One region of the Luteibacter sp. CQ10 genome, then DNA from elsewhere that is predicted to be linked to it. Evidence: predicted binding sites of a transcription regulator. Region 1 holds the regulator's gene; the other holds the start of a gene.
The links. Region 1 encodes FliA, which starts transcription of late flagellar genes. Its sites were predicted from a motif close to TAAAGTTTNNCNNNCNNNGGCCGATAA; they were not measured.
Positions count from the first base shown of each region.

Region 1 (15,467 bases):
CAAGCTCACCTTCAAGGGCGGTGCCGAGGCCTATCACGCCGAAGGCGACGTCGACATCGGTCCGCCGGGCAAGCTCGGCAAGTTCACCCTGAACCTCGACGGCAAGCCCGAATCCATCGACCTGCACACGCTCGAGCTCGTGCAGCCCAACGGCAACCTCGCGGCCAATGGCGTCATCACCCTGCAGCCGGACATGGCCTGGAAGCTCGACCTGAAAGGCAAGCGATTCGATCCCGGCCAATTGCTGGCCGAATGGGATGGCGCCCTCGACCTCGACCTGTCCACCGAAGGCCACCTCGCGAAAGACGGTCCGCTCGGCACGCTCGACCTGCGCAAGCTCGACGGCACGCTGCGCCAGCGTCCGCTGCGTGGCAACGGCAAGCTCGTCCTCAAGCCCGGCGAGGTGATCAACGGCAACCTCGACCTCGCCTCCGGCAGCAGCAGCATCCGTCTCGACGCCAAGGGCGATACGAGCAACGACGCCACGCTGAAACTCGCCATCGCCTCGCTGGGCGACTGGCTGCCCGACGCGGGCGGCCGCCTGCAGGGCGACATCGGCGCGAAGGGCCGCTGGCCCGATCTGGCGATGAAGGCCAACCTGCGCGGCAGCGCCATCGTCTACGCCGGCCAGAAGATCGACGCCGTCACGCTCGACGCCGACGTGCCCGACATCGGCAAACCCGGCGGCAAGCTCGCGGTGCATGCCAACAACGTCGTATCCGGCGGCATGGTGTTCGACCGCGTGACGATCGACGCCGACGGCAACCAGGAGCGTCACCAGCTCAGCGTGAACGCGCACGGCAAGCCGCTCACCGCCACGCTCGCACTGAACGGTTCGATGAAGAACGCCGCCTGGAACGGCACCCTCTCGCGCCTGGATATCGACTTCCAGGGCCTGCCGCCGTGGCGTCTCCAGAACGCCAGCCAGCTCGCGTGGAAAGACGGCGCCGCAAGCATGAGCGACCTCTGCCTCACCGCGGGCGACCCGTTGCTCTGCGTGTCGGGCAAGCAGGATGCCGCGGGCAACCTCGACGCGGCCTACCGCGTGCGCCGCGTGCCGCTGTCCCTGCTGATGACGCTGGCCGAAGCCTCGAATTCGCCGATGCGCGCCGAAGGCATCGTCGAAGGCGACGGCAACATCCGCCGCACGGCGGCCGGTGCGTTGTCGGGACAGGCCACCATCGGCAGCACGCACGGTTCGGTCGCCTACGTCGATCGTCCCGACCGTCCGCTGCTCGTCTACGACAACCTCAGCGCCAACGCGCAGCTCACGCCCGACAACCAGCGCATCGTGCTGCGCGCGGCGCTCAACGACGGCGGCAGCGTCGACGGCAACGTGAGCATTGCCGGCGCGCAGCAGGCGCTCGGCGGCAACGTGTCGCTGCACCTGAAGAGCCTGTCGTTCGTCGAACTGTTCACCACCGAGTTGGCCGAAGTGAAGGGTGGCCTCAATGCCAGCTTCAGCCTCGGCGGCACCGTGGCCGCGCCGGCCGTCACCGGGCAGGCCCTGCTCGACGGCTTCGCCGCGGAAGTGCCCAGCGCGGGCCTCAAGCTGAAGGACGGCCACGTCAGCGTGACCACCGCCGACGCGAAGAACTACGTGGTGGACGGCACCGTCCGTTCCGGCGAGGGCACCCTGGCCGTCAAGGGCCAGGCCGCGCTCGGCGAAGGCGCGCAGATGCGCCTGGGCATCCAAGGCTCGAAGTTCACCGCCGTGGACATTCCGGCGGCCAAGGCCATCGTCTCGCCCGACATCCAGATCGTGCAGGATGCCAAGGGCATGAACGTCACCGGCAAGCTCGCGGTCGACCTCGCCGACGTCAACGTCGAGAAACTGCCCGGCGCGGGCGCGACCAAGGCCTCGCCCGACGTGGTGGTGGTGGACGAGAAGCAGCAGGAAGCCGCCGCCGAATCCGCGCCGATCACGGCGGACATCCGCGTCGACCTGGGGCAGAAGGTGCACCTGGTCGGCTTCGGCATCGACGGCCGCATCACCGGGCAGCTCGACGTGCGCGAGCGTCCCGGACGCGCGACGACGGGCCAGGGGCAGATCGGCGTCGACGGTACCTACAAGGCGTATGGGCAGGACCTGCGCATCGAGCAGGGCCAGCTGCTGTTCGCTTCCACGCCCATCGACAACCCCGGCCTCAACATCCGCGCGTCACGCACGCTCAATCCCAACGCCACCATCGACGATGGACAGAAGGTGGGGCTTTACGTCTCCGGCACGGCGCGCCGCCCGGTGCTCACGGTGTTCTCGAACCCGGTGATGGAACAGTCCGACGCCCTTTCCTACCTCGTCACCGGCAAGCCGCTGTCGCAGGTGAAGGGCGGCGAAGGCAACATGGTCGGCGCCGCCGCGCAGGCGCTGGGCTCGGCGGCGGGCGACCTGCTCGCCAAGAGCGTGGGCTCGAAGATCGGTGTGGACGACATCGGCGTGAGCAACAACGATGCGCTCGGCGGGACCTCGGCGTTTACCGTGGGCAAGTATCTTTCGCCGCGGTTGTACCTGAGCTATGGCGTGGGGCTATTCGACCCCGGGCAGGTGATCACGCTGCGTTACATCCTGAGCCATCGGTGGAATTTCGAAGCGCAGAACGCGACGGAGTTTTCGCGGGCGAGCTTGAATTACCGGTTGGAGCGATAGGCCTGTTGGAAAGCCGATGGGGCGTTGTCGCCGCCTCGTGCTTCCATGCGCTGGGTTCCTGCGTGCGCAGGAACGACGTGAAGGGCATGCAGCAACGGTAAATCTTGTGGTTCGTCGTTCTGCGTACGCGGGAACCCAGCGCGTGGCGTCCGAGCGAGCGACGCCCCGCCCTACGCTCACCGCCCCGCGTGCAACCGATGCAGCAGCTCCGCTTCGGTATACGAGATGCCGCAGGTATCGGCGATGTCCTGCACCGAAGCGCCCTGGCGGGCGAGGCGCTGGGCCAGTGCCAGCGTGCGGTCGGAGGTGGTGCCGCTTTCGGCCGTGACGTTGACCGAGGGCGTGCGACGCACCTGGTCTTCGATGTCGCCGAGCCGGTTTTCCAGGCGGCGAAGCATCCCCGCGAGCTGGTCGGGCTGGATGGCGGGCTCCGGATCGGGTGCCGGCGCGGGTGGCGCGACGGGTTCACTCTTCACCGGCGAGCCCAGGCGGCGGAAAAGGACCAGTAGGCCGACCAGGTTGAGGACGGCCAGGGCGATCAGCACGTAACCGAGGATGGGGTTCATGCGTGGGAGGATACCGCAAGCCCGATTCGCCGATGCGATCGGCTCCCACCCCTTCGGTAGCAGGCTCGCGACAAGCGTGTTGCCGAAGGGAACTGACCGTAGCGAGCAGGCTCGCGACACGCTTGCTACCGAAGGGGTGGGAGCCTATCGTATCGGCGAATACTACGGAGCGATCACGCCCGGCAAAGCCGCTGCACATCCACCAGCGCGATGAACCCCTCGTCCCGCGTCACCACCCCGCTCACCGGATCGTCGCGCCGCTCGGCGCGACCGGGCGGCGGCGGCGCGATGTCGTCGGCGGCGAGCTGGAGCATGTCGCCGATGAGATCGATGCGCATGCCCACCACGCTGCCCGCGTCGTCGAACACGATCACGCGCTGGGCGTCTTCCTGCGACGGGTCCACCGCACCGTCGAGACCGAAACGGCGACGCCCGTCGAGCACCGGCACGATCTGGCCGCGCAGGTTGACGATGCCGAGCACGTCGTCGGGCGCACCCGGCACGGGCGTGATGTCACCGGGGCGGATCACTTCGCGCACGCTCGACAGCGCCACGGCGTAACGCTGCCCCTCGAGGGAAAAACCCAGCCATTCGCTCACGGGCCCAGCTCCTGTTCCAGCCATCTGATCAGCGCCGCGGTGTCGACCACGCCGCACTTGGGTTCTTTCGACATGCCCGCCAGCCACGGGCGCGAGGCGGCGCCCTGGCGCCACTGGATGGCGTCGGCCACCAATTCCACCGGTTCGTCGTCGACCACGCAGCCGAGCGCCCAGGCACGATTGCCCAGGATCACCAGCGTGGAGGTGGAGGCGCCGGCCATGTCGGGCGAGAGGATCGCGCCCAGGTCGGCGACGCGCGCCTCGCCGCTGGGATGGCGCCAGCGCCCCATGCAGATCGGGTTCGTCGTGTTCGGCGGCGTCAGCGGCGGCATCGGCAACATGTGCGTGACGTCGGCCATCGGCACGGCGAGCTTCACGCCGGCCGCGCTGCACAGCAGGTAACGCGGATCGGCACCCCGCCCGGCGGCATCGGCATCGCGCCACGTCTCGATGGACACCACCTTGACCGCCGCCTGCGGCGCCGCCTCCGCCGGTGCGGGCGTCAGCAGCTCGGCGAGGTAGTCGGAGACGATCTGCTCGACATCCTGCATGGTGCGGCTCACGCGGCCGCGTCCGTCACGGACGGCACGGGCAGGGCCAGCAACTCGTCGAGCAACTGGCGGTAGGCGAGACCGCCGCGGCGCGCGGCGGGCCACGAAGCCAGCGGCACGCCGGCCGCGCTGGCTTCACGAACCTGCGTATCGGTGGGGATGACGGCCTGGCTCACGCTGTCGCCGTATTGCTCGCGCAGTTGTGCCAGGCAGGCCCGCGACGCATGCGTGCGCGCGTCGTACAGCGTCGGCACGATGGTGCGCGGCAACGGTTTGCCGCGCGAGCGTTCGATCATCGACAGGCTGCGCAGCATGCGTTCCAGCCCGGCCAGCGCCAGCGCCTCGGTCTGCGTGGGCACGAGCAGGCGATCGCTCGCGGCCAGGGCGTTGACCATCAGCACGCCGAGCGTCGGCGGGCAGTCGAGCAGCACGTGGTCGAAATCGGGAGCGAGTTCGGCCAGCGCCTGCGTGAGCACCAGGCCCATGCCGGCCCGCGTACCGACCTGGCGATCGAGGGTAATCATCGCCGCCGAGGCGGGCAGCACGCTGAGATGGTCCCATGGCGTGGCGTGCACGAGCGTGCGCACGGGCAAGGGATTGCCGCCCACGCCGAAGAGGTCGTACACGCTGCCGTGCGCACCGACTTCCACGCCGATGTAGCCCGAGAGCGAGGCATGCGGATCCATGTCGATCAACAGCGTGCGCCTGCCCTCGTGGGCGAGCAGGCTGCCTAGCGCGACGGTGGTGGTGGTCTTGCCCACCCCGCCCTTCTGGTTGGAAACGGCCCAGACGCGCATCAGCGGTTCTCCGCCACGGGCGCGAAGCGGGCGGCGCCCGCCGTCGGCGCCAGCACCGTCACGGTGGGCACCGGCTTGGCGGCGTGCTTGGCGGCCGACAGGTCGACGCGATCGGCATCGCTATAGAAACGCGCGGGCGCGGCCTTGTCGCTCATCACCACGATGAGAACGCGGCGATTGCGGTTGCGCCCGTCGGCGGTGCCGTTATCGGCGGCGGGACGATACTCCCCCCAGCCGATGATGCCCACGCGATGCGGATCGACGCCGGTGAGCGTGATCAGGCGCGCCACCGTGGCCGCGCGCGCCGCCGAGAGTTCCCAGTTGGACGGGAACGTGGGCGTCGCGATGGGCGTGTTGTCGGTGTAACCCTCGATGCGCATGGCGTTGGGAAACGGCGCGAGGATGCCGGCGAGCTTGCGCAGCACGTCCTCGGCCTGCGGTTGCAGCTTCGCCACGCCCACGGGGAACAGGATGTCGGTACGCACTTCGATCTCGAGCCAGTCCGGCGTCTGCCGAACGCTCACCAGGCTCTTGTCGATCAGCGGCTTCATCGCGCGCTGCACTTCGTCGGAAATCTGGCTCAGGCTGTTCTGTTCGGTCTTGCCCACCGCCACGTTCGCATCGTCGGCGGCCGTCGTCGCATGCCGCTGCTTGCCGTCCTGATGCTCGGCGGCCGCGCCTTCGTGGCCCGGCAGCGGCAGGTTGCGCGGCGGGATGGGCACGTCGATCTTCGCGATGGGCGAGGCGGTGGGCGAACGCGACTGGTTCGGCAGCGGCACCTGCGTGGCGGGCGTCGCCTCGTTGATGGGCTCGATGACCTTGCCGGTACCGTTGAACGCCTCGTTGATGGATTGCGCCATCACGCGGAACTTGGTTTCGTTCACCGCCGACACGGCGTACATCACCACGAAAAGGGCGAGCAGCAACGTGATGAGGTCGCCGTAGGGAATCGCCCAGCGCTCGTGGTTGACGTGTTCTTCGTGGTGCCGGCGTTTCACGAGAGGAACCCTTGCAGCTTGCTCTCGATATGCCGCGGGTTGTCGCCCTGGGCGATGGACACCAGACCCTCGACGAGGATCTCGCGCATCTGCGAACGCTTGCGCGCCAGGCCCTTCAGGCGCGACGCCATTGGCAGCGCCAGCAGGTTGGCCAGGCCGATGCCGTAGATGGTGGCGACGAAGGCGGCGGCGATGCCGTGGCCGAGCTTGCTCGGATCGGCGAGGTTCTGCATCACCGACATCAGGCCCATCACGGCGCCGATGATGCCCATGGTGGGCGAATACGTACCGGCGTTCTCGAAGACCTTCGCCGCTTCGATGTCGGTGTGCTCGCGCGCGTACACCTCCACCTCGAGCACCGAGCGCATGGCGTCGGGCTCGGTACCGTCGACCAGCAGTTGCAGGCCCTTGCGGATGAACGGATCGGTCTCGCGCTCGATGGCGGGCTCCAGGCCGAGCAGGCCCGTGCGGCGCGAGATCTCGCTCCAGCCGACGATGCGGCTGACCAGGTTTTCCGACTCGATGTCCGGCGGGTTGTACACCCACGGCAGCATGCCGAGGGCGCGCTTGAGCACCGGGCCGGGGGTCTGCACGAGCAACGCGGCGAAGGTGCCCAGGAACACGATCACGAAGGCGGCGGGATTCCACAGGGCGTCGAGGCTCGAGCCCTTGAGGATGGTTCCCACGATGATGACCACGAAGGCCAGGATCGTGCCGACGAGACTCACGATATCCATGTCAGACGGCCATCCTCAACGTGGGCAGCACCTGGCCGCCGTCGTCGGCGAGCCCCGCCAGGTCGAGCACGAGCGAGATGCGGCCGTCGCCGGTGATGGTCGCGCCGGCGACGCCGGGCACGTCCTTCAGGAACGGGCCGAGCGGCTTGGCCATCACGTCCTCGCGGCCGAGCACTTCGTCGACGAGGCAACCCAGCGTCTGGTGGCCGATCTGCACCACCACCACGTGGCCACCCTGCCCCTGCACGCCGGCCCAGCGGCCGAGATCGGCCAGCGGCAGCGCGCGCTGGCGATGATTGGCGACCACGCGTCCGTCGAGGCGCTGGATCTGCCCTTCGGACAGCTCGAACACCTCGGCCACGTTGGACATCGGCAGCGACAGCAGGCGGTTGCCCACGCGCACCATGAGCACGCGCAGGATCGCCAGCGTGAGCGGCACGGAGAGACGCACCGTGCTGCCGTGGCCCACCCGCGAGTCGATCGACAGCGTGCCGCCGAGTTCGACGATCTTGGTCTTGACCACGTCCATGCCGACGCCGCGTCCGGAGATGTCGGACACCTGGCTGGCCGTGGAAAACCCGGGACGGAACACGATCTCGTAGCACTCGCGCTCGTCCAGGCGCGCGGCCTGTTCCGCATCCATCAGGCCTTTTTCCACGGCCTTGCGACGAAGCACTTCCGGATCCATGCCCTTGCCGTCGTCGGTGACGGTGATGACGATGCGGTCGCCGTACTGGCCGGCGGCCAGGCGCACGGTGCCCTGGCGCGGCTTGCCCTCGCGCTGGCGCGCATCCGGCATCTCGATGCCGTGGTCCACGGCGTTGCGCAGCAGGTGCACCAACGGATCGGCCAGCGCTTCGACCACGGTACGGTCGATGTCGGTCTCTTCGCCTTCGGTGACCAGCTCGATCTCCTTGCCGAGCTGGCGGGCGAGATCGCGCACGATGCGCGGGAAGCGCGAGAACAGTTTGCCCACCGGTTGCATGCGCATGCGCAGCACGGCGTTCTGCAGGTCTTCGGCCACGCGTTCGAGTTCGCCGATGGCGCGTTCCATCGGGTCGGCGGTACCGCGCGGCGCGAGGTTGCTCAGGCGATTGCGCACCAGCACGAGTTCACCCGCCGCATCGACGAGGTTGTCCAGGCGATGGGTATCCACGCGCACCGTCGTGTCGGCGGTGGAGGCCTGGCGCTTCTCGGCCGCCTTGGCGGGTACCTGCGTGTCGGCCGCCACGGATGCAGGTGCGGGTGCAGGCGCGGGTGCCGGTGTCGGCGCGGGCGGCGGCGGAACGTCCAGCGCGCTCGAACCCGGCGCGGCCGTGCCGTGCAGGGAATCGAGCAACGCCTCGAATTCGTCGTCGCTGATGGCGTTGGGATCGGCGGCGGGCGCCGCGACCGATGGCGCGGGCACGGGCTCCACCGACTCGGCACCGGGCGCTCCCGTGCCGTAGAGCGAATCCAGCAGCGCTTCGAACTCGTCGTCGCTGATGGTGCCCGTCGGCGCAGGCACGCGCTCGGCGCGCGCGGCGTCGAGCATGGCCTCGAATTCGTCCTCGATGGGGTCGTGCGGCCGCGACGGCGCCGCGGCGGGCACCGATGCCGTCACCGGTACGGCGAGCGCGGCGGGCGGCGCCGTGGCGGCACGGCCGGGAATCAGCAGGCGGTCGAGCAGCGAACGCGGCGCGGGCTCGATCGACACGCCGCCGTCGGCGGCGCGCATCATGTCATTGAGCAGGTCCAGCGATTCCAGCAACGCGTCCATGAAGCCCGCGTTGAGCACGATGGCGCCGCCGCGCGCTTCGTTGAGCAGGTCTTCGGCGCGATGGCACAGCTCCACCATCGGGTGCAGGCCGAGGAAGCCCGCCCCACCCTTCACCGTGTGGAAGGCACGGAAGACCGCATTCAGCAGCTCGACGTCGCCCGGCGAAGCCTCGAGGTCCACGAGCTGTTCGCCCAGGCTCTCGAGCAGTTCGCGTGCCTCGATCAGGAAGACGTTGAGCAGCTCGTTGTCCAGCTCCACGCTCATCGGCGCGCTCAGAAACCGAATTCGCTGAGCAGGCGGTCCACTTCGTCCTGGCTGACCTTGTCCGCCGCGGGGGCGGCGCCGCCGGCCAGCGAACCGGTGAGGCGCACCAGCTCGACGAGCGAGGATTCGACCTTGGCCATGAAGGCTTCGACGCGGGCCACGCGCTGGCCGGAGAGATCCTGCCAGGACTGCGCTTCCACCATCTCGCCCAGGCCGATGTCGCAGTTCTGCGCGAAATCGCCCACGCGTACGGCGAGAGCGCGCGCGTTCGGGGCGAACGAGGGGTCGGCCACGTCGAGCACGAGCACGTCGTCGGCTTCCTTCGCCAGGGCCTGCGCCTGCGGACGCAGCTTTTCGCTGAAGTCGAGCGTGCGGTGCGCGGCTTGCGAACTCATCTCGAGCACGTCGCGCAGATGCTTGCGCGCGTCGCCCATGTTGCCCGGGTTGCCGTCGTGCGAAATGTCGGCCGCGAGGCGGCGGGCGGATTCGTGCAGGTCGCGGGCGAGATGGCCCAGCGCGAGGAACAGATGCTGCTCGCGGCTGCGGATCAGGCGGTCCAGCGCCTGTTCGAAAGCGGTGGAATCGTCGGCGTCGAGCAACTCGCGCAGTTCGGGGGCCACGTCCTGGCCGGCGGAAATCGTCGTGTTCATGCCTGCTCCTTAGCCCGCCGCCGCGGCGAGACGTTCGAAAATCTTGTCGAGTTTTTCCTTCAGCGTCACCGCCGTGAACGGCTTGACCACGTAGCCGTTCACGCCGCTCTGTGCGGCGGCGATGATCTGGTCGCGGTTGTTCTCGGCGGTGACCATCAGCACCGGCATCGCCTTCAGGGCGGCGTCGGCGCGGATGGCGCGGAGCAGGTCGATGCCCGTCATGTTGGGCATGTTCCAGTCGGTGACCACGAGGTCGAACGGCTGGGAGCGAAGCAGCGCGAGCGCCGCGTTGCCGTCTTCGGCTTCCTGGATCAGGGTGTTGGTGAAGCCCAGCTCCACCAGCAGGTTCCTGACGATGCGCCGCATGGTGGAGAAATCGTCCACCACGAGGATTTTCATGTTCTTGTCCAAAACGTCTCTCCGCCTCTACTGCGCGTTTTCTTCGACCGGTGACGGCACCGGGTGCCGTCAGGTTCTTTCTTTCCAACCCGACATGCGCGCGCGGAGTCGAATGAGGGCCTGGCCGTGGATCTGGCACACCCGCGATTCGCTCACTCCCAGCACCGCACCGATTTCCTTCAGGTTGAGCTCGTCATCGTAGTACAGCGACATCACCAGCTTTTCGCGCTCCGGCAGCCCGTCGATGGACTGGGCCAGCGCATCGCGCATGCCCTCCTGCTCGAACAGCCCGTCCGGCCCCGTGGCATCCGGGTCGGCCACGTCGATCGCCGCGCCCTCGTCGCCCTCGGGCGCCGTCAGGCTCAGCAACCGGGCGCTCGCCGCGTCGGCCAGGATCTGGTTGTACTCCATGGCGTCGATGCCCAGCCGCTTCATCACTTCCACGTCGTCGGCGTCGCCACCCGTCTCGTTTTCGATCTGCCTCGTTACCTCCGCCACCTCGCGCAACTTCCGATGGACCGAGCGCGGGGTCCAGTCCGTCTTGCGCAGTTCGTCCAGCATCGCGCCCCGTATGCGGATGCCCGCATAGGTCTCGAAACTGGCCGCGCGAGTCGGCGAATAATTCCTCGCGGCCTCGAGCAGTCCGATCATCCCGGCCTGCATGAGGTCGTTCGCGTCCACGCTCGGCGGCAGCCGGCCCATCAGGTGATAGGCGATCCGGCGCACCAACGGCGCGTGGGTCCTGACCAGTTGATCCGCCGGAACCTTAGTGATTTCAAGGTATTCGCTCGCGACGCTCACAACGGCAGCCCTCCTCCCAAGTGGGTGCGGTCGGCGAAAAAGCCGATCCGTCCCTGTGCCCGGGGCTCGGGTTCACCCCATGTATCGACCGACCTGGCCAGATTCTTGAATCCGACCGCCGATCGGCTGCTCGGCCAGGCGTCGACCACCGCCGACTGGCGGCGGATGGCCTGGCGCAGGTATTCGTCGTGCGGCACCATGCCCATGAAATCCAGCGACACGTCGAGGAACCGGCTGGTCACGCGCGAGAGCTTCTCGTAGAGCGCCCGGCCCTCCTGGGCGTGGCGCACCATGTTGGCGACGATGCGGAAGCGGTTCACCCCGAATTCCCGCGAGAGCACCTTGATGAGGGCATAGGCGTCGGTGAGCGAGGCCGGCTCGTCGCAGACCACGATCACCACCTCGTCGGAGGCGGCGGCGAACATCGACACGCTGTCGGAGATGCCGGCGGCGGTGTCGACGATGAGGTATTCGGGTGCCAGCGGGTATTCGTCGAACGCGCGGATGACCGCGGCATGCTCGATGTTCGGCAGCTGGGCCATGCGCCGCGTGCCCGAGGTGGCCGGGATCACCTTCAGGCCGTGGGAGGCCTCCAGCACCAGTTCCTCGATGCGGCAGGCGCCTTCCAGCATGTGGCCGAGGTGGCGCACCGGCTGGAGCCCCAGCAACACGTCGATGTTGGCCATGCCCAGGTCGGCGTCGAGCAGCAGCACGTCGCGCCCGCCCATGGCCAGCGCCATGCCGAGGTTGACCGCCACCGTGGTCTTGCCCACGCCACCCTTGCCGCCCGCGATCGCGATGCTGCGGGTGGGACGACGGTCGGACAGCCATGCGATGCCGGCGGCCTGGGTGTTGTCGACGTGTGTGGTCATGGAAGAGTTCACTGCCGGGAAATGAGAGGTTGCGGTTGCCGTGGACATGGGATGCATGGTCCGGGTCAGGCCGAGACGGCCGTCATGCCGAAGCGTTCGGCGAGGATGGCGTCGTCGGGTTCGTCGTTGCGCTGCTTCACCCGCTGCGCCGCCATGAGCACCAGCTTGCGCGCATCGGCCGAGGCGATGTCCTCGGGCACGCGCTGGCCGTCGGTGGTGTAGTCCAGCGGCAGGCCGTGGCGGATGACCGCCGAGATCGCGCCGCCGATCAGCGGCGCCTCGTCGAGCTTGGTAAGGATCGCGCTCTGCGGCGCCAGCGGCGCGTAGGCGCGGATCGCGCCGTCGATGGCCTGCGACTGCATATTGGCGGCGAGCACCAGGCACACGCGCAGGTCGGACATCGCATGCAGCGTATCGAACTGTTCCTGCAGTTTCGGATCGCTGCCGGCAAGGCCGGCCGTATCCACCAGCACGGTGTGGCGGCCGCGCAGCTGCAGCAGCACGTTGCGCAGGCTGGTGGCGTCGTGTGCGTTGAACACGCGCACGCCGAGCAGGCGGCCGTAGCGTTCCAGCTGTGCGCCGGCGCCGACGCGGTACTGGTCGGTGCTGATCAGCGCCACGTTGGACGCGCCGTGGCGCAACACCGCGCGCGCGGCGAGCTTGGCGATGGAGGTGGTCTTGCCCACGCCGGTGGTGCCCACCAGGGCGGTGACGCCGCCGCCCACCGTGTCGAAGTTGCGGCCGGTGATGCGGATGTTGCGCGAGATGAGGCCCAGCGGCAGGTAGCGCGCCTGGTCGGAGGTCATGCCTTCGGGCAGTTCGGCGCACAGCGCGCGGGCCACGTCGGCGTCGATGCCCAGGCGGGTGAGTTCGCGCAGCACGCGGGCGCGCAGCGGCTGCTCGCGCTCCAGGTGGTTCCACGACAGCGCGGAGAGCTGCACCTGCAACATCTCGCGCAGGTCGTTGATCTCGGCGCGCATGCCGTTCACGGCGGCGTCGTTGCCCGGCTTGACGGTCGCGGCGCGCACCACGTCGGCGACGCTCTCGGCGAGCGCGGCGCTGGAGTGACGCTGCGGGGCGTTCGGGCGGGCCTGCTCGGCCTTCGCCGCACGCTCGACCGCGGCCGCCGTGGCGGCGCGGGCCTGGTCGATGCGGGCGGCACGCTCGGCGGCGCGATCGTCGCGCACGGCGCGCACCGGCTCGGTCGCCGGCGCCTTGGGCTCGGGCGGCTCATAGGCGAAGCCGGCCTCACGCACCAGCGCCTCGTCGTAATCGAGCGCGGCGATGATCTCGATGCCGTCGTCCAGACGGCGCGTCGACAGGATCACGGCATCCGGACCCTGTTCGTCGCGCACCTGGCGCATGGCCTGGCGCATGTCGGGAGCAACGAATCGCTTGATTTTCATGCCTTCGATCCTGTCTCTCGCGGCAGTCCGGCATCGCCGGCACCGCCATGTTCGTTCGGTTCGTCCGCCGATTCGGCGAACGGTGTCTCAGTGCTTACCGGCCCAGCGCCGTCACCAGCTTGACGCGACGGTTGTCGGGCACCTCGTTGTAAGCCAGTACATGCAGGTTTTGGGCCACATGCCGGGTGAAGCGCGCAAGCCACGGACGAAGCGCCGGGGACACCAGCAACACGGCGGGTTCGCCCGCCGCTTCCTGGCGTCGCGTGGCGTCGGCCACGCTCTGCTGAAGGCGATCGGCCAGGCCCGGCTCCACCGCCGCGCCGGCGGGGCCGCCGCCCTGCAGCGACTGCAGGAGGATCTGCTCCAGGTCCGGCGCCAAAGTAATGACGGGCACCTCGGTGCCGAGGCCGGCGATCTCCTGCACGATCTGGCGACCCAGCGTGACGCGCACGGCGGCGGCGAGCACGCCCGGGTCCTGGCTCTGTCCCGCGTGCTCGGCCAGCGATTCGACGATGCCGCGGAAGTTGCGGATGGGCACGCGCTCGGCGAGCAGGTTCTGCAGGACCTTGACGATGACGCCCAGCGACAGGCGCTTGGGCACGAGGTCTTCCACCAGCTTCGGCGTCTGCTGCGCGAGGCGGTCGAGCAGCTGCTGCACGTCCTGGTGGCCGATGAGCTCGTGGGCGTGGTTCTGCAGGATGTGCGACAGGTGCGTGGCGATCACCGTGGCCGGGTCGACCACCGTGTAGCCCAGCGTTTGCGCGTGCTCGCGCAGGCCCGGTTCGATCCACACGGCATCGAGGCCGAAGGCGGGGTCGCGCGTGGCGATGCCGTTGATCGTGCCGTGCACGCGGCCCGGGTCGATCGCCAGCATGCGTTCGGTGTGGATCTCGGCCTCGCCCATGGGCACGCCCATCAACGAGATGCGGTAACCGTGCGGGGCCAGGTCCAGGTTGTCGCGGATGTGCACCGAGGGCACGAGGAAACCCAGCTCCTGCGACAGCTTGCGGCGCACCGACTTGATCCGCGCCATGAGTTCGCCGCCCTGCGCCTTGTCCACCAGCGGAATGAGGCGATAGCCCACTTCCAGGCCGATGGTGTCCACCTGGGCCACGTCTTCCCACGACAGTTCCAGGCGCTCGGCAGGCGGCGCGCTTTCCAGTGCCAGTTCGGTACCCGGCGCGCCCGGGGCGGCCACGCCGCCGGAAGCGACCTCCTGCCGGCGCAGGTGCAGCTTCCACGCACCGAAGCCGGCCAGGGCGGCCAGGATCAGGAACGGAAGGTTCGGCATGCCCGGGATGAGGCCCATCGTGCCGAGCACGGCGGCGGCCACGCCCAGGGCCTTGGGCTGGAACAGCTGGCCCATCACCTGCTTGCCCATCTCCTGCGACTTGGACACGCGGGTGACGATCACCGCCGTGGCGATGGAGAGCATCAGGCCCGGCACCTGGGCGACGAGGCCGTCACCGATGGTGAGCAGCGTATAGGTGCGGGCGGCTTCGCCGGCCGAGAGGCCGTGCTGGAGCACGCCGATGAAGAAGCCACCGATGATGTTGATGGCGAGGATCAGGATGCCCGCCGTGGCGTCGCCGCGAACGAACTTGGACGCGCCGTCCATCGAGCCGTAGAAATCCGCTTCCTCGCGCACTTCCTGGCGGCGCTCGCGGGCCTGCTCCTGCGTCAAAAGACCGGCATTGAGATCGGCGTCGATCGCCATCTGCTTGCCGGGCATCGCATCGAGGGTGAAGCGGGCGGTCACCTCGGACACGCGCGTGGCGCCCTTGGTGACCACCACGAAGTTGATGATGGTGAGGATGGCGAACACCACGAAACCGACGGCGAAATTGCCGCCGATGACGAACTCGCCGAAGGCCTCGATCACCTTGCCGGCCGCGCCGGGACCGTCGTGGCCGTGCAGCAGCACCACGCGGGTGGAGGCGATGTTCAGCGCCAGGCGCAGCAACGTGGCGAACAGCACCACGGTGGGAAACGAGGCCAGTTCCAGCGGCCGCATCACGTACATCGTGGCCAGCAGGATCACCAGCGACAGCGCGATGTTGAAGGTGAACAGCAGGTCGAGCATGAACGGCGGCAGCGGCAGCATCATCATGCCGAGCATGATCAGCATCGCCAGCGGCGCCGCGACGCCGCGACGGCCTATCTGGCGAAGCGTGCCGAAGAAATTGGGGTTGCTCGTCGCTGCCATCGTCGTCAGTTATCCATGCGGTACGGCCCGAGCAATTCCGGATCGATGTCCTGCTCGGGCATGTCGGGCGGGAGGTCGCCCATGGCGATCGCCTGCTTCAAACGGAACACGTAGGCCAGGATCTGGGCCACGGCGACGTACAGCGCCGCGGGGATTTCGCGTCCGATTTCCGTGGTGTGATACAAGGCTCGTGCCAACGGCGGGGCCTCGACCAC
Region 1 is NZ_JAEUYM010000001.1:322,005-337,471, reverse strand. Features, by position in the region: gene JNG39_RS01640 (translocation/assembly module TamB domain-containing protein) at 1-2,647, shown strand, start outside; gene JNG39_RS01635 (DUF2802 domain-containing protein) at 2,824-3,213, opposite strand; gene JNG39_RS01630 (chemotaxis protein CheW) at 3,387-3,812, opposite strand; gene JNG39_RS01625 (chemotaxis protein CheW) at 3,809-4,375, opposite strand; gene JNG39_RS01620 (ParA family protein) at 4,372-5,160, opposite strand; gene motD (flagellar motor protein MotD) at 5,160-6,158, opposite strand; gene JNG39_RS01610 (flagellar motor protein) at 6,155-6,895, opposite strand; gene JNG39_RS01605 (chemotaxis protein CheA) at 6,897-8,918, opposite strand; gene JNG39_RS01600 (protein phosphatase CheZ) at 8,927-9,568, opposite strand; gene cheY (chemotaxis response regulator CheY) at 9,578-9,979, opposite strand; gene JNG39_RS01590 (RNA polymerase sigma factor FliA) at 10,037-10,768, opposite strand; gene JNG39_RS01585 (MinD/ParA family protein) at 10,765-11,640, opposite strand; gene flhF (flagellar biosynthesis protein FlhF) at 11,706-13,046, opposite strand; gene flhA (flagellar biosynthesis protein FlhA) at 13,141-15,252, opposite strand; gene flhB (flagellar biosynthesis protein FlhB) at 15,258-15,467, opposite strand, start outside.

Region 2 (15,467 bases), 1.2 Mb from region 1:
GCGGCCGAAGAGACGAGCAGCGCAAGGGATGCGACGAGGGTAGGCAGGCGCATGCGGAAAGTCCTTTGATCAGGGGGAAGACAGACCCTGCGCTAACGCGCGGGCGTTGACACCGATGAGGTGCGTGACCGAAGGCGGCTGGGCGCCACGGTGGAAGGTCGAAGCTTCGGTCTGGAGGTCCGCGCCGGCGTGGCTGAAGCGCTCGTGCTGGCGGAGGTGCTCGGCCCACGATTCGACCATGAACCACTCGACGACGCGCTCGGGATTTGCCGAGTCCTGGGTCACTCCCCAGGCGTAGGCGCCGTCACGCAACCGCTCCATGGAGAATCGCTCGAGGACGGCGAGGAAGTCGGCAAGCCGCTCGCGGGCGACGTCGTACTCGACGAGGATGAGAACAGGGCCGCGATCGTTGGCCACCGGTTCGGCGGTGAGCGGCTCCGCCCACTGGTGCGCCGAGGTCAGGTCGAGTTCGGCGGATGGCAGCGGCATGGCGCGCATGACGAACGCCGCGACGGCGAGGCCGGCCGCGCTCGCGAGCAGCGTGTAACCCACGCCCACCGCCTCGGCCAGCGCGCCCCAGCCGATGCTCCCCGCGGCCATCGCGCCATTGAACACGGTGAGGTAGACCGCGAGCGCCCTGCCCCGCACCCAGTTCGGCAGGATGCCCTGGGCGACGCCGTTGAAGGTGGTCAGCGACATGATCCATGCGCCGCCCAGTACCAGCAGCGCGATGAACGCGACGAGCTTGTCGGGAACGAGGGCCAGAACGACCATGACCAGCGCGGAGAGGAGCGCCGCACCGAGCAGCAGGGCATCCGCGGAGCACCGTGCGCGCATCTTCGGCAGCAGCAGCGCGCCGACGATGGCACCGGCGCCGACCGCGCCCATCAGCACGCCGTAGAACCCTGCCCCGCCTTTCAGCGTGCCGCGCGCGACCAGGGGCAGGAGCGCCCAGACGGCCGAAGCGAAGGCGAAGAACACCGCCGCCCGGATGAGCACGACGTGCAGCTCGCGGCTCGCCTTGGTATAGCGAAGTCCCGCCCGGAACGCCCCGAGGAAGTTTTCCGGCAGGGCCGTGTCCGCCGCGCTCTTTCGCCGCCACCAGACCAGCGCCGCGATGACGAGGAAGTAGCTGCACACGTCGGTGCCGTAGGTCACGGCGGCGCCCATGCCCGCGAGGATCAGGCCGCCGGCGGCGGGGCCGATGGCACGGGAGATGTTGACGCCCAGCGAGTTGAGGGAAACGGCGTCCTTGAGTTCCGACCGCTCGACCAGTTCGGGCACGATGGATTGCCAGGTCGGCCCGATCAGTGCCGCGCCGATCCCGCCGACGAACGTCAGCGCGACGAGCGCGGCGATGCTCAGGTTGTGGGTCGCCGCGAGCATCATGAGTGTCGCGCTGACGCACGCGAGGAGCACTTGCACGGCGATGAGGAAGCGGCGGCGATCGAGGATGTCGGACAACACGCCGGCCGGAATCGCGAGAAGGAAGATCGGCAGCGATCCCGCGGCCTGGATAAGCGAGACCGCCGCGGGGCCACCGCCCAGCTCGGTGACCATCCAGGAGCTGGCGATGTCGCGCATGAAGGTGCCGGTGTTGCCCAGCACCGTCGCCACCCAGAGGACGGCGAAGGTCGCGTGCTTGAGTGGCCTGAGGCTATCGGCCAGCCCGCCCTGTTCAGTGGCCATGGAAACGTCCCCGACGATCGAGCCAGCCCACATAGACGAACGCCCCTGCCAGGCCGAGGTGTTCGAAGAAGCCGTTCATCATCATATCGCGCGCGGACCCCGCCGATTCGTGCCACCAGGCGTTTGCGAGAAAGTTGGCGGCGAAGGTGAATAGCGCGAGGGCGAACGCGCCGAGCCAACGCAGGTGGCCGGTCAGGATGGCCAAGGAGCAGACGAGTTCGAACACGATGACGCCCGCCGCGAACAACACGGGAGGCGCCAAACCGAAATGCCGCATCTCGCCGATGGCGGCATCGAAGTCGATGAGCTTGCAGATGGCGCCCTGGAGGTATGCCGAACACAGCGCGAGAAGCGCGAGCCACGGCACGATGGTCATGCGAAGCGAGGCCGGGCGGTTCATACGGCCCAGCACGCGCAACCGAGCGCGCCCCAGAAGCTCTTGAAGTCATCGACCGGAAGCGGCGCCGCATGCGAGCGCCCGTGGTCGTGCCCGTGCACCGAACAGCCGGTCGCGCATCCGCAGGCGGCTTGCGGGCGCCGCTCGGCCTTGCCGATGCGCCGCTGCTGATCCGCCCACGCGGCATAGCCGCCATAGTCGTTGACCGGCGACCAGTCCGGCATCGCAGCCGGGACGGAGCTCTCATCGAGCGGGCCGAACGGACCGGCGGCATAGACGATCTTGCCGCCTACCATGGTCAGCAAGGAGGTCGTACCGACGATCTCGTCTTCGGCACACGCGAAGAAGTCGCGGTCGGGAATGATGAGATCGGCAAGCTGGCCTTCGGCGATGCGTCCCTTCTTGCCTTCCTCGTTGGAAAACCAGGTGACGTTCTCGGTCCACATGCGCAAGGCTTCCTCGCGATCGAGGCAATTGCGCTGCGGATAAAGGCGCAGCCCGCCCACGGTGCGACCCGTGGTCAGCCACGCAAGGGACACCCACGGGTTGTACGACGCCACGCGCGTCGCGTCCGTGCCGGCCGATACCTTCACGCCCGCATCGAGCATCTTGCGGACCGGCGGCGTCGCCTGGGCGGCACCGAGGCCGTAGCGTTCGACGAAGTATTCACCTTGGTAGGCCATGCGGTGCTGCACGGCTACGCCGCCGCCGAGTGCCGCGATGCGGTCGATGGATGCGTCGGAGATGGTTTCGGCGTGGTCGAAGAACCAGTGGATGCCGTCCAGCGGAATGTCCTGGGCCACCTTCTCGAAGACGTCCAGCGCCCGACTGATCGTCTCGTCATAGGTCGCATGCAACCGCCACGGCCAACGGTTCTGCGCGAGGATCCGGACCACCTCTTCGAGTTCGCCCTCCATCTCGGGGGCCATGTCGGGCCGGGGCTGGCGGAAGTCCTCGAAGTCGGCCGCGGAGAACACGAGCATCTCGCCCGCGCCGTTGTGACGGAAGTAGTCGTCGCCCTGCTGGTAGGTGACCGATGTCGTCCAAGCGAGGAAATCGTCCTTTTCCTGCTTGGGCTTTTGCGTAAAGAGGTTATAGGCGATGCGGATGGTCAGCTGGCCGGCGTCCGACAGCTGTTGCACGACCGCGTAGTCGTCGGGCCAGTTCTGCGAGCCGCCGCCCGCGTCGATGGCGCCGGTGATGCCGAGGCGGTTGAGTTCGCGCATGAAGTGCCGGGTGGAATTGACCTGATACTCGAGCGGCAGCTTCGGTCCCTTCGCCAGGGTGGCGTAGAGGATGGAGGCGTTGGGCTTGGCGAGCAGCAGTCCGGTCGGATTGCCGCCGGCGTCGCGCAGGATCTCGCCACCGGGCGGATTGGGCGTGTCTTTCGTGTAACCACACACGCGCAACGCCGCGGCGTTGAGCAGCGCGCGGTCGTACAGGTGCAGGATGAACACCGGCGTGTCCGGTGCGACCGCGTTGAGTTCATCGATGGTCGGCAGCCGTTTCTCCACGAACTGGTGTTCGGTGAAGCCGCCGACCACGCGCACCCACTGCGGGGGCGGCGTGATTTCCACCTGCCTGCGGAGCATGCGCATGGCGTCGGCGAGGCTCGGCACGCCGTCCCAACGCAGTTCCATGTTGAAGTTCAGGCCACCGCGAATGAGGTGGAGGTGATTGTCGATGAGCCCGGGAAGCACCCGGCGCCCGCCGACGTCCACCACGTGCGTCCCCGGCCCGGCCAGCGCCAGCACCTCATGATCGTCGCCCACCTTGAGGAACCGGCCGTCGTGGATGGCCACGGCGCTTGCCGTGGGCCGGCGGCGGTCGAGCGTGGTGAACAGGCCTCGGTGCAGGATGAGGTCCGGGACGGGAACGTGTGACATGGCAAAGCTCCGGGGATGGCTCAGGTGGGGTCGTCGTCGGACCGGGGCGTTTCGTTCTTCGAGATGGCGAAGCTCTTGCTGTGCCAGAGGCTGGCCCAGACGTCCGGATGTCCCTTCGCCCACGACACGGCCGCCTCGCCGGCGAGCATGCCGAGCAGGCCAAGGAGGGCGATCATCGGCGGCGCCGGCGAACGCACGCCGAAGAAGCCGTACGCGACGCCGACGGCGAGTCCGAAGCCGAGCGAAATCAGATAGGGCGACATGGCCTTAACCCGCCTCGGACGCGTGTTCGCCGAGCGCCCACTTGGAGAAGCGCACCTGGATGCCGTACGGCGTCAGCGCACGCAGGATGTCCATCACGCCCTCGTACGTGCCCGAACGTGCCCAGTCCTGCTGGAGCTCGAACACGAACTGCAGCGTGGTCATCGGCACGGCGCCGGCCTGGACCATGCGCTGCACGGCGCGTTCGTGCGCTTCCACGCTCGTATCGCCGCAAGCGTCGGTGACGACGGTCACGTCGAAGCCTTCGCGCAGCATGTCGAGCGTGGGGAAGTTCACGCAGGCGCCCGTCCACAGACCCGCGAGCACGAAGCGCTTCCTCCCCGTGGCCGCCACGGCCTTGCGGAAGTCCTCGTTCAGCCATGAATTGATGGAAGTGCGGTCGATGACGGTCTGGCCGGGAAAAACGTCTTCGGTGACTTCCGGCATGAAGGGGCCGGAGAAACTGTCCTTGGCGACGGTCGTCAGCACGGTCGGCACCTTGAAGAGCTTCGCGGCGCGGGCGAGGATCTGCACGTTGTCCATGATGACCTTGCGATCATGGCTCTGGACGCCCTGGAACATCGCCGGCTGGAAGTCGATGAGCGCAAGCGCACAGTTGTCCGGAGTGATGAGTTCGTTGAACGACATGGGATGAGGCCTCGTTGATGTATCGCAGGCCGTTCCTGCGACTGGATTCACGTTACGCAGCGTGGCGGCGCACGAATAGAAGCTTTGGAATCCGTCGTGCGGGCGGTTTGAAAAAAGCGCCGTTAGCGGAAGAATCCCCGCGCCTGCGCGATGGACACCGCGTGCGCACGGTTGCTCGCGCGCAACTTGGCCATGGCGTTGGACAGATACTCCTTGACGGTCTCCGGAGAGAGACCGAGACGCGACGCGATCTGCTTGTTCTCGAGCCCCGCGGCGACGCCACGGAGAACGTCGAGCTCGCGTTCGGACAAGACGTCGTCGCCCTGGAAATCGGCGAGTTGCCGGGCCACCTGCGCATCGATGCGATGTTCTCCGCGCTGGACCGCGCGAATGGCTTCGACCAGGTCGACGCCCATCGACGTCTTCAACAGGTACGCCTGAGCGCCTGCGTGGAGCGCACGGCGTGCCACGCCGTCGCCGCCGAAGGTGGTCACGACGATGCTCCGGGCCGCGGGATCGATCTGGCGGATGCCCAGGATCACGCGCTCCCCGGGCATGTCGGGAAGCACCATGTCGATCAGCGTGACGTCGGGTCGGTGCTGGCCGAAGAGCGCGATGGCTTCCTGTCCCGTGGCTGCTTCGGCGACGACGCACACGTCATCGGAACCCGCGAGGATGGCGACGAGTCCCGCGCGGAACACCGGATGATCGTCGACGACCAGGACGCGAATGGGTCGGACCGGGACGCGGGCCGGGGATGCCCCCTGACGTTGTCCCGCAGGGACGGGCGGTCGTGCGGTCATGGGCGCGGCAGGCGCCTGTGGCGGAAACGTTTGCGTTGCATCGGACTCGTTCGTGTCGTTGAGGGAAGCGGTGGACGGCGGGCCAGGTCGCGCCCGGATGTCTTCCACGCGGTTTGATTTGCGATACGAATGGGGCGTCACGCCCATGGCGGACTTGAACGAGCGGGTAAAGTGCGCCTGGTCGTTGAAACCGCACGCGATGGCTATGTCCGCGAGACTCCCGGTGGTATCGGAAAGCTGACGGCATGCGTATTCGATCCGTTTGCCATGGCGCCATCGATGCGGGCTTTCGCCGAACGTCACCTTGAACGCACGGCTGAAATAACCCCTCGACAGACGGCACGCCGAGGCCAGTTCGGTGACGGAAAGTCCGAGGTCGAGCCGCGCCAGCGCCACCTCCTTCACCGTCCGGACCTGCCATGCGGCCAGGCCGCTCTGTGGACGCGGCGCCTGGGCGGTGATGCCTTCCTGGTGCATTCGCAACGCCTGCGCGATGTAATGCGCGCAAGCGTCGCGGTCCGCTCTCTCGACATCCGCCATCTGGCGCAGCGCATGGTCCAGCAGTTGCTGCACGACGCGCACCGCCGACAGGCCGTCGTCGGACGCAGCCGACGGCAACGAGGTATCGATTCGCATAGAGCCACCATCTTCACAGCCAGAAGGCGGATGGGATGCTAGCCGCCCGCTCCATCGGATTGACCCCCTGTATGGGGGGGCATTTTCGTAGGAGCGACGTGTATCGCGAACGCGCGCACGATACGCATCGCGCCGATCGGCGCACATGCGTTTGGTCCGAATGTGACCTTCGTCATCGCATGGGAGGCCAATCGCATTCGCCGGCGCTTTCGCATACTGGGGCACCTATCGCCGAACGCCCTTCCATGCGCCTTCGACCACCGCCGGTTCGCCATCGCCATGTGCCCATGCGCGTTCGTCGTCACGCGCTGTGGGCGGGCACGCTGCTGTCGATATGGTCCGTGGCATGCAAGGCGGACGACATCGTTGCCGACGCGCAGGTGGATGGTTCGGTGCGCCTGTACGACTACCGGCGCATGTACACCTCGCCGGCGATGCCCGATGCATCCGCACTCGCCGCCGCCCTGCTCCTCAATCTGCGCAGTGGCGATGCGGGAGGCGTGTCGGTAGCCGTCTCGCTCGCCTACGCGAATGCCCTCGGCACGCGCCAGTCGCCCGTCGACCGCATCGACGTGACGCTGATGGGAAGGAAGAACGCGCTCGGTGCCGTCAGCCAGGCGTACGTGCAATACCGGGCGTCGGGCTGGACGCTTCGCGCGGGCGACCAGTACCTCGACACGCCCTGGCAAGGCATGAGCGATTCACGGGTGCTCCCGGCCGCGTACCGCGCGCTCAGCGCCCGGTTCGACGCCGGTCCGGCCTGGTCGTTCGAGGTCGCACGGACGTTCCGATGGAAGAGCCGCACGTCCGGCCGCTTTTTCTCCGACAACCTCTACTACCCCACGCGATACGACGGCGACCCGCTGTACGGAGGCAACGCGTCGTTGCCGCTCGACGCGAGAGCCTACGACGGCACGTGGCTCGCCGGCTCGACCTACCGGCACGGGATGTTTTCCGGCCAGACCTGGCTCTATGACTTCACGCGTTTTGCCCGGATGGCGTATACCGAGGGCACGTTGACCTTCCCCGCCCTCCACGGTGTGACCCCCTTTCTCTCCGGGCAGCTCGTCGAGGAATGGACCACCGCCGACAACACCCTCGTGGACACAGGAACGAAGCTGCTGGGCGTGGCCGGTCGCCGTGTGCGCAGCGAAGTGTCGGGCATCCAGGCCGGCTTCCGGATCGAGCGCACGCGGTTCGACGTGTCGTGGAACCGCGTGGCCCGCCAGGATGGCGACACCGTCGGCGGCGGCGCGCTCGTCTCGCCGTTCACCGCCACCTACGCCACGGACCCCCTCTACACCACGTCGATGCTGAGGGGCCTCGTGGAACAGGGGCCGGGATGGGCGTGGAAGGCAAGGCTCACCCAGGCGTTCCTCGGCAACCGCCTCCAGGTGGTGACGGCCTATACCCAGTACCGGACCCTGTACCGGGGCGACAGCCACGACGTCTACCTCGATCTCGTCTACCGGTTCACCGGACCGCTCGAGGGACTGCAACTGCGCAACCGGTGGGAGCGATCCGTGGGCGGGGCGAACCACCTCAACCCGGGCAACCGCCCGTTTTCGTACAACCGGGTGATGATCTCGTACGCGTTCTGACGGATCCGGGCATCCGCTGTATCCTCGTCCGCAGTCCGCCCGGGCACGCCCATGACCCAGCAAGCCATCCGCATCATCGTCGTCGACGACCACCCCTTGTTCCGGGCCGGCGTGGTCGCGATGCTGGCCGCCGAACCGGACATCCTCATCGTCGGACAGGCCGGTACCGGGGTGGAAGGCATCGAGGCGTACCGGTCCATGCGGCCGGACGTCGCCGTCGTCGACCTCAAGCTGCCGGACATGGACGGCGACGAGGTCGTCGGCGCCATACGGAAGATCGAGCCCATGGCCCGCGTGATCGTCCTGACCACGTTCGGCGGGGACGCCGCGGCGCGACGCACGCTCGCCGCGGGTGCCCAGGGCTATCTCCTGAAGACCTCGCTCGCCAACGACCTCGTCGGTGTCGTCCGCGCGGTCCACGCGGGGCAACACCGCGTCTCGGCGGAAGTCGCCAAACGCCTCTTCGAATACCGTGGCGACGAGCTCCTCACCGAACGTGAGCTCTCCGTCTTGCGCGGGGTGGCCGCCGGCCTGGAAAACAAGCAGATCGCCCGGCACCTGGGCATCGCCGCCGACACGGTCAAGGAGCACCTCTCGCACGCCATGGCGAAGCTCCACGCCACGAACCGGGCGCATGCGCTGTCCATCGCGCTAGCGCGCGGATACCTCGCCTGAATCAGGGAGTGCGGGTGTAGTTCGCCGGTACCCATCGGTAACCGGCACCGTCCCGCCGGATGTGGCCGAGGCCGGGGAAGGACACGTGGGCCGCCGCGACCCAGTAGCCTTTGGACGCGGCCTCCTCGAGCGCGCGCCTGCGTGAGACCGCCGCGGCTTGCTCGTCGTAGTCGTAACGAATGGAGGCGCCCGGTTCGGCCAACTGCACGGTGGCCACGTGCACCGTGTCGCCCCAGGCAAGGAGGTGATCCTGCCCGCTCGTCACCAGGTACCACGTGTGGCCCGGCGTGTGGCCCGGCGCCGGTATGGCGTGAAAACCGGGCAGCACGTCCGTTTCGCCGCGGAACGTCACCACGTGCCCCGCCTTCCGGTAGGGCGCGAGGGAGTCCATCGCGCCGGGAAACATCGGCAGGAGGATCTTCGGTACCTTGCCCTCGTTGGCGGGATCGAGCCAGAAATCGGCGTCGGCCTCGCTGACGTGGACGATCGCATGGGGAAACAGCATCGTGCCGTTGCGGATGAGGCCGCCCACGTGATCGCGATGGAGGTGGGTAAGGAGGATGTCGGTCACGTCCTCCGGACGGTAGCCGGCCGCGAGCAACGCGGTCGGAAGAAATCCGCCGTCGCCGGCATACAGGGGGCCCGCCCCGGTATCGATGAGCACCAGGCGGTCCGCGGTCTTGACGAGGAAGGCGTTGATGGAGCCCTGCACGGGAGAGGCGAGATAGTCGGCCTCGAGAAGGCGGTCGACCTTCGCGCGATCGACGTGCGTGAGCAGTTCGTCCGCGGGGAACGGATGGGTGCCGTCGAGCAAGGCGGTGACCTCGTCGGTCCCCATGCGCAGACGGTAGAAGCCAGGACCCTGAGGTCCCACCTTCACATCGTCTGCCACGGCGACGCCGAGGGCGAACATAAGTGCGAGCGCCAGGCAGAACCGCTTCATGCCGCACCCCCGTTCCAGCCATGGAGGAAGTCGAGCAGCAAGCCGTTGACGATTTCCGGCTGTTCCTCCTGGGGCAGGTGCCCGCACCGCGCGATCGGCTCGGCGCGAAGATGGGTCGCCATGCCACGCCAGACGGCGGCCATGTCGAAGGTGCCGCCGACGGCCTCGAAGTCGGCACCCCAGATCGACATCGTGGGGCACGCGATGAGCCGGTCGGCATCCTGCTCGTCCTGGAGCACGTCCTCCGGCGCGGCGCGGTAATCGGCCATGGCGCCGCGAACGGCGCCCGGCTCGCGATAGGCCGCGACGTACGCCTCGAAGTCGGCTCCTTCGATGGTGTGCGGGTCGTAGCACCAGTCGGTGAAGAAGTGCCGCAACCACACGTCCTCACGGCCCGCGATGAGTGCTTCGGGCAGGTCGGGCACCTGGTGGAAGGCGAAGAACCAGTACGCCTTCGCGACCTTCGCGTTCATCGACGCGGCCACGATGCGCGTAGGCACGTTGTCCATCACGACGAGGCGATCCAGGCGCTCCGGGTGGTCCTTGGCGAAGCGCGTCGCGACGCGCGCGCCGCGGTCATGACCCACCAGGGCGATACGGTCGATGCCCAGATGGTCGAGGAGCGCGACGAGGTCGTTCGCCATGGTGCGCTTGTCGTAGCCCGTGGCGGGCTTGTCGGTCTTGCCGTAGCCGCGCAGGTCCGGCGCGATGACGCGATACCTTTCCGCCAGGACGGGAATCTGATGGCGCCAGGCGTAACTGGTTTCGGGAAATCCGTGGAGCAGGACGACCGGCGCACCTTCGCCCGCTTCGACGAAATGCTGGCGGATGCCGTTGGCCCTGACGGTGTGGTGTTTCATCGTGCGTCTACCCCAGCCGGAGGAAGGGCGCAGCGTATCGACGCCGGCCCCGCGGAAATAGCACGATCGTCCGCACTGCCTTCCTGCAAGCCCGGCGCGGCCGATTGTCCTAGCGTGGCGATACCTTCATCGCCACCGAAAGGACCTGTCATGAGCACGCCGTCCACCGCCTCACCCACGATCGTTCTCGTCCACGGCGCCTGGGCCGACGGTTCGAGCTGGAGTGCCGTCATTCCCAAGCTGCTGTCGAAGGGCCTGAAGGTCGTGGCCGTGCAGAACCCCCTTACGTCCCTCGCCGAGGACGTGGCCGCGACGAAGCGCGTCATCGATTTCGTCGAAGGGCCGGTCGTTCTCGTCGGCCACAGCTGGGCCGGTTTCATCGTCACCGAAGCGGGCGAGGATCCGAAGGTGAAATCGCTGGTGTACGTCTCGGCCTTCTCCGGCAACGCGGGCCAGACCACGGGCGAACTCGTCGGCAAGTACCCTGCCCCTCCAGCGCTCGGTGGCATTCGCGAGGACGGCAACGGCTTCGTCTACCTGTCCGAGCAGGCCTTCATCGACGACGTCGCCCAGGACCTGACGCCGGATACCGCGCGCCTTCTCGCCGCCACGCAGGGGCCGCTGGCGAAGAGCACCTTCGGCGACGCGCTGACGAAGACCGCATGGCGCACGCGTCCGTCGTGGTTCATCGTCTCGACGAGCGACCGCGCCGTATCCCCGGACCTGCAGCGCGACGCGGCGACGCTGATGGGCTCGACGGTGACGGACGTGGCGTCGAGCCACATGTCGCTCATCTCCCACGCCGACGCGGTCGTCGATGCCATCGTGCAGGCCGCCGAAGCGGCTACGAAGGGCTGATCGGAACACCCAAGAAAAAGGGCGCCCGGAGGCGCCCTTCACGTTAGAACTCGCTCCACTCCCCGGCCAACGCCGCCGTGGGCGCGAGCGTCTTCGGGCGATCCACCGCGGTGGGCCTGGCCTCCTTTCGGACGGCGTGTTCTTCGTGAACCGGTGCCGCGGTAGCGCCGGCGACCTCGTCCCCGAGCTTGAAGAAGGCTACCTGGCGCAGGAGTTCCTGCGCCAGTTCGAGCGCCTGGCGACTGGCGGCGCTCGCCTCTTCCACCAGCGCGGCATTCTGCTGGGTCACGTCGTCCAGCGCGGCAACGGCCCCGTTGACCTGTTCGACGCCGGCGGACTGCTCCTGCGAAGCGGCCGCGATTTCCGCGACGATATCCGCGACGCGCATCGCGCTGCTGCCGATGTCGACCAGGGCGCGTCCAGTCCTGTCCACCAGATCGGCGCCCGATGCCACGCGTTCGACCGTCGTGCCGATCAACGTCTTGATGTCCTTCGCCGCGGCGGCGCTACGCTGGGCAAGGTTGCGAACCTCGGCCGCGACGACCGCGAAACCGCGTCCCTGCTCCCCGGCACGGGCGGCTTCGACGGCCGCGTTCAGGGCCAGCAGGTTGGTCTGGAAGGCGACCTCGTCGATGAGCACCGCGATCTCGCCGATGCTTCGGCTGGCGTCGGTGATCTGTTTCATCGCTTCCACGGCATCGCCGGCAACCTGACCACCCACCTGCGCTTCGGTGCGCAAGCCCTGGGATATCTGTCGGGCGAGCGCGGCACCCTCGGCGTTCTGTTTGACGGCGGAGGACATCTCTTCCATCGACGCGGCCGTTTCTTCAAGCGAAGACGCCTGCTCCTGCGTACGACTGGACAAGTCGTCGTTGCCCGCCGAGATATCGCGCGCCGCGTGTTCCACCTGCACCGCGTTCCGACGCACCGATCCAACGATGCGGGCCAGGTTTTCGTCCATCGTATGCAGCGCGTTGAGCATGCGACCCAGGTCGTCGTTTCGGGTGACCGAAACGGACTCGCCGAGATGGCCGTCCGCAATGCGCGCGGCGACCGCCGAGGCACCTTGCAGCGGGGTCAGAATGCTGCGGATCAGCGCGGTCGCCACGCCGAGAATCGCAACGAGCGCGAGTACTCCCCCGCCGAGCAATACCACCCGGCTGCGCGCGTGTGTCGCCTCGTCGCGGGCGGAGCGCTCCTTGAGGAGTACCGTCTCGGCGCCGACGAATTTCGCCAACAGGTCCCTCATACCGTCCATGTGGAGCTTGCCTTTGCCCAGCCGCAAATAGGCGACGGCCTCGGCACTGGTCGTCCCGACCGTGCCCTGCTTCTTCTGCAGCGAGATGACCGGTTCGATCGCCTCGGCCATCCATGTGCGGTAGGTCGCATCCAGATCGTCCAGGCGCCGTTGCTGCGCCGCATTGTCGACCGTCAGGCGACGCAGTGCCTGGAAGGCGTCCGCGTACTCGGCTTGCCCGCGCCGCGTGGGCTCCAGCGAAGCGTCATTTCCGGTGAGGAGGTATCCGCGCTCTCCGGTTTCGATATCCACCAGTCCCGTCAGAAGCCGGGCTTCGGTCCGAAGCACCTCGTTCGTATGCAAGTCCATGCGGGTGGATTCGGCCAACGCCTGGAGCGAGGCATAGACGATGCTCACCAGTACGATGACGACGACGGCAATGGCGGTGAACCCGCTAAAGATCAATTTGTTTCGTGAAGCGAGCTTCAAAATTTGCATAGTGTCCCCATGCCAGCAAGTCGGCCCCCCGGCCCTATGGATGCGCTGCCGGGGGAACGATGGCGGCGTCGAAGAACGCCCCGTGCCACCAAACGCTCCCGGCATCGCCCGATTTATCGGCCTGAAACACAAAATATTGATAGGTGCTACACGAAATCGGCATAACTGATTTGCGAGTGACCTTGGTGTATCGGCCACACCCCGCCGTCATGCATGAGCGGCGGTCTTGTCGTTTCGCCCCTATCGTTCGACCGGCGTCCATGTGTAGGCGCTGCCGGCCTTGCCCACCGTGCCGATGCCCGGGAAGGCCACGTGGGCTCCCGCCACCAGATACCCGCTTTTGCTCGCCGCCGCGAGTGCCTTCTCGCGGCTACGGACGGCATCGGCCGGCGTGCTGTCGAAGCGGATGGTGACCTTCGGGTCGGGGAACTGCGCCGCCGCGAGGTGGACGAGGTCGCCCCACACGAGCAGCACCTTGCCGTCGCTCTCGATGCGGTAGCCGGTGTGACCCGCCGTATGACCCGGTTCGCCCCAGGCGGTGATCCCCGGTCCGACGGTTTCGCCCGAGGTGAGCGGTTTGACGTGCCCGATCGCCTCGTAGGGCTTGAGGGCCGTCGCCACCGCGTCGAACGTTGCCTTTACCGAGGCGTCGACCTTGCCGACGTTGCCACGGTCTTCCCAGAACGTCTTCTCGCGGGCGTCGACGCGCACGATGGCGTTGGGATACACCATCCTGCCTCGGTCGATGAGTCCGCCGACATGGTCGGCATGCAGGTGCGTGATCAGCACTTCGTCGATCTGCTCGGGGCGGTAACCCGCCGCCTGCAGATGCTGGCCGACCTGGCCCAGGGTCGCGCCGAGAAAGGCGCCGGAGCCGGTGTCGATGAGGATGCGTTTGTCGCCGGTGTCGATGAGGAAGGCATTGACGGACGTCGGCACGTCGTCACCGAGGTGGGCCTTGGCGAGCGCCTCCTGCACTTCGCCCTTGTGGGCCTCGACCATCAGCTTCGACGCCGGGAGCGTGAAGCGGCCATCGGAAAGGGCGACGACCGTCACCTTGCCCAAGGGCATTTTCAGGAACCCCGCGGAGGCGGCGTCGTCGGCATGCACCGCGGACGCGATGAGCGAGGCGAGCAGGAGTGCGGTCATTCCACGGAGGGAATGGCGTGGAAGGGATGAGTAGGCTGACATGACGAAGCACCGTTGGACAGGACGGGCCGAGTGTGTGCAACCCCCAGGGTTCGGGATAGCAGAAAGGTGATCCGTGCGCCCGGCCGGTCCATGCCTTCACGCACGGCACCGGCCATCGCCGCCTAGTGTTCCTGCTGGGCCCGTGGAGCCGGACGCCGGATGAGACTGAGCAGCAAGGATCCGACGGGAAGCACGCCGCCCAGGACGCAGACCGCGAGCCAGCCGCCGTGGCCCCACGCCACGGACGCCAACAGCGAACCGATCGCCCCGCCCACGAACATCGTGGTCATGAAGAGCGTATTGAGCCGGCTCTTGTATTCCGGGTGCAGGCCATAGATCACGTGCTGGTTGGAGACGAGGGAAATCTGCACGCCGAAGTCGAGCACGATCACGCCGACGACCAGCCCGACGAGGCCTGACGACAACCCGAAAACGAGCCATGCCACGATCGTAGCCGCCGCCCCGAGGGCGATCACTGGCGCGGGTCCACGGCGGTCGGCCACCCGCCCCGCCACGGGAGCCATGGCCACGCCCACCGCGCCGACGATGCCGAACAGTCCCGCCGACGCCGCGCCGAGGTTGAGCGGCGGCTGGGCAAGGCGAAGCGCGAGGGTGGTCCAGAAGGCCGAGAACGAAGCGAAGAGCAGCGCCTGGGTGACGGCCGCGCGGCGGAGTACCGGCTCGTCGCGCCAGAGGTGGACGAGCGACCCCAGCAGGTCGCCGTAACGAAGTCGCTTCGCCGGATGATGTGCCGGCAGGCTGCGCGCCATCAACACCGCGCCGAGCACCGCCAGCGGTACGGCGAGCCAGAACATGGCTCGCCATCCCGCCATGCTCGACACGAGACCGGCGAGCGTCCGGCTGAGAAGGATGCCGGTGAGCAGGCCGCTCATGACGGTGCCGATGGCGGCGCCGCGCTTCTCCGGCGGGGAGAGGATCGCCGCAAAAGGCACGATCTGCTGGGCGACCGTGGCTGCCGCGCCTACGAGCACCGAGGCGAGCGCGAGCACGGCAAGGCCGGGGGCGATCGCCATCACCACCAGGGCCAGGGCGAGCACGCCGAACTGCACGACGATGAGCTTGCGCCGCTCGAGCATGTCGCCCAGTGGCAGCAGGAACAAAAGTCCCGCGGCATAACCGAGTTGGGTGAGCGTCGGAATCCATCCGCCGACCCGCGCGTCGTGGAACGCCTCGGACATCACGCCGAGCATGGGCTGGTTGTAGTAGATGGAGGCGACCGCAAGGCCGGCGGCGAGCGCCATGGCGAAGAGGGTGCCCCGCCCG
Region 2 is NZ_JAEUYM010000001.1:1,555,746-1,571,212, forward strand. Features, by position in the region: gene JNG39_RS06750 (glyoxalase) at 1-53, opposite strand, end outside; gene JNG39_RS06755 (MFS transporter) at 70-1,689, opposite strand; gene JNG39_RS06760 (DoxX family protein) at 1,679-2,065, opposite strand; gene JNG39_RS06765 (amidohydrolase) at 2,086-3,972, opposite strand; gene JNG39_RS06770 (DUF1427 family protein) at 3,993-4,235, opposite strand; gene JNG39_RS06775 (hydrolase) at 4,240-4,881, opposite strand; gene JNG39_RS06780 (AraC family transcriptional regulator) at 5,004-6,320, opposite strand; gene JNG39_RS06785 (hypothetical protein) at 6,566-7,921, shown strand; gene JNG39_RS06790 (response regulator) at 7,973-8,596, shown strand; gene JNG39_RS06795 (MBL fold metallo-hydrolase) at 8,598-9,539, opposite strand; gene JNG39_RS06800 (alpha/beta fold hydrolase) at 9,536-10,399, opposite strand; gene JNG39_RS06805 (alpha/beta fold hydrolase) at 10,550-11,257, shown strand; gene JNG39_RS06810 (methyl-accepting chemotaxis protein) at 11,301-12,992, opposite strand; gene JNG39_RS06815 (MBL fold metallo-hydrolase) at 13,233-14,183, opposite strand; gene JNG39_RS06820 (MFS transporter) at 14,306-15,467, opposite strand, start outside.
Region 2: a site for FliA is predicted at 13,106-13,132, ahead of JNG39_RS06810 (methyl-accepting chemotaxis protein). Genes of this name have one in related genera too.